Streptomyces venezuelae: one gene and its partner. The protein of the gene in region 1 interacts with the protein of each later gene in a pairwise test. Links are inferred from orthologs where the notes say so. Each region holds a gene or a part of one and is shown in the gene's direction. Other genes may lie near its edges.

Region 1 (3,017 bases):
CGGCCCGCCACAGCGCGCGCAGCCGCTGCCGGCCCGTCATGTCCCGGGTGGTCATGCGGATGGCCAGCAGGACGCAGGCGGCCATCGTGGCCATCATGGCGGTGTAGAAGTTCCCGAACCAGGCGAGCGCGACCAGGAGGGCCACGCCCGGCCAGCGGCGTTCCTCCAGGCACCACTCGACGGCGATGCCGAGCAGTGGGAGCGCGACCAGGCCCCAGAGCCACATGGGGATGTACGAGGCGTCGCTCAGCGCCCAGCCGCACAGGCCGTACACCGCACCGAGCACACCCCGCTGCCACCACGGGCCGGGGTGCAGCTTGCCGAGGTACACCGTCATCACGGCGGCGGCGGTGCCCATGGTGATCGGGGTGATCGCGAAGACGGCGAGGTCGACGTGGGCGCGGGGGACGAGGACGGCCAGCCAGGAGAAGGGGTTGCCGAGGTAGGTGTGGTAGTCGGCGAGGAACTGCTGTCCGAAGCCGCCGCGCCAGGTGAAGAGGACGTCGCCGGCGGCCTGTCCGTGGGCCAGGTCCCACAGCGCGCGGTGGAAGGGCACGTACTGGTTGGCCTGGTCGTTCAGGGCCCGGCCGGTGTTCCCGAAGGGGTAGGTGCCGCGTGCCACCCAGGCGGCGCAGAAGGCGCCCGAGGTGATCAGGAAGGCCAGCAGGGGACCGCGGAAGCGGGTGATCCGGCGGATGGCGGCTCTGCGCGGGGCGGGTCTGTGCGGGGCGGTGGGACGGGCGTCGACTGTGGTCGGCTCGGGTGCCACGGTCCCCAATGTCCTGCTCCCTGCTGATCGACTGAGGGCGTGCCGCGCCCGGTCAAGCCTTCAGTTTAGGGCGCGGGGCGGGGCAGGGGGCCGATCGGCCCGCTGCCCGCTTGCGCGCGGCGGGTTTTCGTGCTGGGCATTTGTTTTGACCTACCTCTGTGAGGTAGGTACGCTCTGACCTTGTGCCTGGGGTGTGCCCTGGCCTCCGCGTGTGCTCATGACCCCGCGGAGGGCCGAGACGACCACACCGCAATCTGCGCCCGACTCACTTCGGTGAAAGCGTGCAGTGTTCGACACACCCGACCGCGTGGGTCGGGGAAAGTTCCAGGTTAGTTTCACTACACGGCACACAGAAACCGGAGAAGTAGTGCCTACGATCCAGCAGCTGGTCCGTAAGGGCCGGCAGGACAAGGTCGAGAAGACAAAGACCCCCGCGCTTGAGGCTTCGCCCCAGCGTCGCGGCGTCTGCACGCGTGTGTTCACGACCACCCCGAAGAAGCCGAACTCGGCGCTCCGTAAGGTCGCGCGTGTGCGTCTGACCTCCGGCATCGAGGTCACCGCTTACATTCCGGGTGAGGGACACAACCTGCAGGAGCACTCGATCGTGCTCGTGCGTGGTGGCCGTGTGAAGGACCTGCCGGGTGTTCGTTACAAGATCATCCGCGGTGCGCTTGACACCCAGGCTGTCAAGAACCGCAAGCAGGCCCGCAGCCGCTACGGCGCCAAGAAGGAGAAGTAAGAATGCCTCGTAAGGGCCCCGCCCCGAAGCGCCCGGTCATCATCGACCCGGTCTACGCATCTCCTCTGGTGACGTCGCTCATCAACAAGATCCTCCTGAACGGCAAGCGCTCCACCGCCGAGCGCATCGTCTACGGCGCCATGGAAGGCCTCCGCGAGAAGACCGGCAACGACCCGGTCATCACGCTGAAGCGCGCGCTGGAGAACGTCAAGCCGTCCCTCGAGGTCAAGTCCCGCCGTGTCGGTGGCGCGACCTACCAGGTCCCCGTCGAGGTCAAGCCGGGTCGCCAGTCGACCCTGGCCCTCCGCTGGCTCGTGGGTTACTCCCGCGCCCGTCGTGAGAAGACCATGACCGAGCGCCTCATGAACGAGCTGCTCGACGCCTCCAACGGTCTTGGCGCTGCCGTCAAGAAGCGCGAGGACACGCACAAGATGGCCGAGTCCAACAAGGCCTTCGCGCACTACCGCTGGTAGTCCCACCCCACATCGAGACCGAGAGAAGACCGAAGCCTTATGGCTACCACTTCGCTTGACCTGGCCAAGGTCCGCAACATCGGGATCATGGCCCACATCGACGCGGGCAAGACGACCACCACCGAGCGCATCCTGTTCTACACCGGTGTGTCGTACAAGATCGGTGAGGTCCACGACGGCGCTGCCACGATGGACTGGATGGAGCAGGAGCAGGAGCGTGGTATCACCATCACGTCTGCCGCGACGACCTGCCACTGGCCCCTCGAAGACGTTGACCACACGATCAACATCATCGACACCCCGGGTCACGTCGACTTCACCGTCGAGGTGGAGCGTTCGCTCCGCGTCCTCGACGGCGCCGTCACCGTCTTCGACGGTGTGGCCGGCGTCGAGCCGCAGTCCGAGACCGTTTGGCGTCAGGCGGACCGCTACGGCGTCCCGCGCATCTGCTTCGTCAACAAGCTCGACCGCACCGGCGCCGAGTTCCACCGCTGCGTCGAGATGATCAAGGACCGCCTCGGTGCGGTTCCGATCGTCATGCAGCTCCCCATCGGTGCCGAGGCCGACTTCCAGGGTGTCGTCGACCTCGTCACGATGAAGGCGTTCGTCTGGTCCGCCGAGGCGACCAAGGGCGAGATGTACGACATCGTCGACATCCCGGCCACGCACACCGAGGCTGCTGAAGAGTGGCGCGGCAAGCTGGTCGAGACCGTCGCCGAGAACGACGACGAGATCATGGAGCTGTTCCTGGAGGGCAACGAGCCCACCGTCGAGCAGCTGCACGCCGCCGTCCGTCGGATCATCCTGAACTCCGGCAAGGGCAAGGGCGAGCCCACGATCACCGCGGTGTTCTGTGGCACGGCGTTCAAGAACAAGGGTGTTCAGCCCCTGCTCGACGCCGTCGTCCGCTACCTGCCGTCGCCGCTGGACATCGAGGCCATCGAGGGCCACGACGTCCGCGACCCCGAGGTCGTCGTGAAGCGCAAGCCGTCCGACGAGGAGCCCCTCGCCGCGCTCGCGTTCAAGATCATGAGCG
Region 2 (3,227 bases), 1.0 Mb from region 1 along the record:
TGTGCTGGGCCCGTTGCGCCTCGTCAGCGCGTTCTGCGAGCCCAGGGAAGGCTACGCCGACACCACGCCAGCGTGCCGCGCGCACTGCCGCCGCGCTCAGCGCGTCGGCCGCCTCGCGGCGCAGCGGACCCTCCGCCGCGCGCACCAGGTCGGAGTACGCGCCGGCCACCCGGTCCTCGATCTCGGCGGCCAGCCGCTCGGCGTCGGCCGCGGTGCGCACCTCGAAGGGCAGGGCGTACGCGGCCTCCGCGGCCCGGGGCGCGCCGCCGAGCTCCCGTACGGTCCGGGCGAGCACGTCGCGCCGCGCGAGGTGACCGCCGTACGCCTCCCGGGCCTGCTTGGCGCGCTCGCCGGCGGAACGGGCACCGATCACCCCGTAGCCGTACGCGGCCGCGTGCTCGGCGGCGAGCGCGGCCTGGGCGGCCTCCAGGACCCGGCCGGCGGGGGAGGGTTCGGGCTTCACGAGGTGGCTCCGGGGGTCGAGGTCAGCAGGTACGCGTGGACGGCGCCGCAGGCGGCCACCGAGGCCAGCAGCCGGGCCAGCTCCCCGGGTGCCCCGGCCAGGTCGATCGTCCGGGACTCGGACAGGCTCCGCTCGGCGTCCGCGAGCGCGGTCAGGGCCTCGGCGGGAGCCTGGGGCACGGGCCCGCCGCTCGCCGCGGGCGCGGCGGCCCCCGTACCGCCGGACCGGGACGGGGAAGGGGACGGCGGGGCCGAAGGGGTGAGGGACAGGGCCGCGGTGTGGGCGGCGACGGCGGCACGCAGCGGAGCGAGCCGCGCGGCCAGGGCCGGATGGGCGGCCGCCGTGGCGTCGTAACGTTCCAGCAGCCGCGCACTGTCACGGACGGCCGTCTCCCGCATCCGCCGTTCGAGTGGAATCGTGAGGGCGGCGTCGGTCGCACGGCCGTCCGAGCACCCGGTCAGCAGTGCGGCACCGGCCGCACCGGCGAGCAGGCTCCTGCGCGAGGGTCTCGAAGGCAGAGTCCAGGGCACGGCGACGTCCTCCGGGTGATGGCGGGCCTGATGGCGGGACCGATGGCGGGGCAGGGTGTGATCACGGTACCCGGGGCCCTGTCCACAGGGCGGACGGCAACACCCCCCGACACCGGATACCCTTTGACCTGACACACGACGGAAACCACAACAGCACACGCGGCCGAGGAGTCACCCGGATGAGCACCACCCAGAGCGACAGGCTGCGCGGACTGCTGGAGCCGCTCGTCGCCGCCAAGGGCCTGGACCTCGAAGAGATCGAGATGTCGCGGGCGGGCAAGCGCCGGATGCTGCGGATCATCGTGGACTCCGACGAGGGCGTGGAACTGGACGCGTGTGCCGAGCTGAGTCGCGAGGTCTCCGACAAGCTCGACGAAACCGATGTGATGGGTGAGGACGAGTACGTCCTCGAAGTCAGCTCGCCGGGCGCCGACCGCCCGCTGACCGAGCACCGTCACTACGTACGGGCCGTCGGCCGCCTCGTGAAGTTCCAGCTGTCCGCCGAGGACGCCAAGGGGGCCGGGGAACTGGTCGCCCGCATCCTCGACGTCGACGACGAGGGCCTGGACCTCGAAGTACCGGGCGTGAAGGGCCGAAAGGCGACCGCCCGACGTATCGCATTCACCGACATCGCCAAGGCGCGTGTCGAGATCGAGTTCAACCGCAAGGACAAGAAGGAAGAGGAGGCGTAGCCGTGGACATCGACATGAGTGCCCTGCGGGGTCTGGTCCGGGAGAAGGAGATCTCCTTCGACCTGCTCGTCGAAGCGATCGAGTCGGCCCTCCTCATCGCGTACCACCGGACCGAGGGGAGCTTCCGCCGCGCTCGCGTCGTGCTGGACCGCACCAACGGTCACGTGGTCGTGTGGGCGACGGAAGACCCGAGGGATCTCGAAGAGGGCCAGGAGCCCAAGGAGTTCGACGACACCCCGTCGGACTTCGGCCGGATCGCCGCGACGACCGCCAAGCAGGTGATCCTGCAGCGTCTGCGCGACGCCGAGGACGACCTGACCTTCGGCGAGTTCGCCGGCCGCGAGGGCGACGTCATCACCGGCGTCGTCCAGCAGGGCAAGGACCCCAAGAACGTCCTCGTCGACATCGGCAAGCTGGAGGCCATCCTGCCGGTGCAGGAGCAGGTCCCCGGCGAGGAGTACACGCACGGTCTGCGCCTGAAGGCGTATGTCGTGCGGGTGGCGAAGGGTGTCCGCGGCCCGTCCGTGACCCTCTCGCGCACCCACCCCAACCTGGTGAAGAAGCTCTTCTCGCTGGAGGTCCCGGAGATCGCCGACGGCAGCGTCGAGATCTCGGCGATCGCCCGTGAGGCCGGTCACCGCACCAAGATCGCCGTCCGGTCCACCCGTTCGGGCCTGAACCCCAAGGGCGCCTGCATCGGCCCGATGGGCAGCCGCGTACGCAACGTGATGGCCGAGCTGCACGGCGAGAAGATCGACATCGTCGACTGGTCGGACGACCCGGCGGAGATGGTCGCGAACGCGCTGTCACCCGCCCGGGTGAGCAAGGTCGAGGTCGTCGACTGGGACTCCCGGTCCGCCCGGGTGACCGTGCCGGACTACCAGCTGTCCCTGGCCATCGGCAAGGAGGGCCAGAACGCCCGCCTCGCCGCGCGGCTCACCGGCTGGCGCATCGACATCCGTCCCGACACCGAGGCGTCCCCGGAAGCCGACCGGGACCGGGGCGGGGAATAAACCGCTACCGTCCGGGCTTCCCCGGACGGTAGACAGGGTCCGCCGCCGCTGTTCCGGCGGCGGATACAAGACAACACGACAGCCGTTCGATCCTTCCCCCGCGACGTGCCGGGAGAGAGGTCGGTGCGGGGAGGTAGACTTAGGCGTGTCTGGCCGGACGCAAGCCCGCGCATGCCCCGAACGCACCTGTGTGGGGTGTCGGGAGCGAGCGGCCAAGAACGAACTGCTGCGCGTCGTGGCGGACGGGGACGCATGCGTCCCCGATCCACGCGGTACGCGGCCGGGACGGGGTGCCTACCTGCACCCCGCCGCGGTCTGCCTCGACCAGGCGATTCGCCGCCGTGCGTTCCCCCGGGCCCTTCGGTCCGCCGGAGCGCTCGACACGGAGAACCTGCGCAAAGCCGTGGCCGGTGAGGCCGGGCACACCGTAAAGAAGTAGTACGGCACGGATACCCCGTGCGGTCAGGTACCTCGCGAGTTGGAAGTAGGTCGAGATTGCGATGAGCACTCGATGAGTACGCGATGAGTA

Evidence for each region.
Region 2: the proteins of rpsL (region 1) and rimP interact in binary tests that used the Escherichia coli proteins (3 or more experiments, as listed by UniProt). The link is inferred for Streptomyces venezuelae from one-to-one orthologs.

What each region holds. Positions count from the first base shown.
Region 1 is NZ_CP029189.1:4,443,846-4,446,862, forward strand. Bases 120-2,822 are described here. They hold rpsL (30S ribosomal protein S12), read left to right. Parts: upstream 120-1,136; coding sequence 1,137-1,508; downstream 1,509-2,822. Other genes in these bases: DEJ51_RS19755 (YfhO family protein), read right to left, coding at 120-769; rpsG (30S ribosomal protein S7), read left to right, coding at 1,511-1,981; fusA (elongation factor G), read left to right, coding at 2,021-2,822. In the rest of the region: more of DEJ51_RS19755, read right to left, coding at 1-119; more of fusA, read left to right, coding at 2,823-3,017. UniProt on the Escherichia coli protein: With S4 and S5 plays an important role in translational accuracy. Interacts with and stabilizes bases of the 16S rRNA that are involved in tRNA selection in the A site and with the mRNA backbone.
Region 2 is NZ_CP029189.1:5,457,322-5,460,548, forward strand. What follows is about bases 16-2,928. They hold rimP (ribosome maturation factor RimP), read left to right. Parts: upstream 16-1,172; coding sequence 1,173-1,685; downstream 1,686-2,928. Other genes in these bases: DEJ51_RS24505 (DUF4439 domain-containing protein), read right to left, coding at 16-463; DEJ51_RS24510 (hypothetical protein), read right to left, coding at 460-993; nusA (transcription termination factor NusA), read left to right, coding at 1,688-2,698; DEJ51_RS24525 (YlxR family protein), read left to right, coding at 2,844-2,928. Outside these bases: more of DEJ51_RS24505, read right to left, coding at 1-15; more of DEJ51_RS24525, read left to right, coding at 2,929-3,137.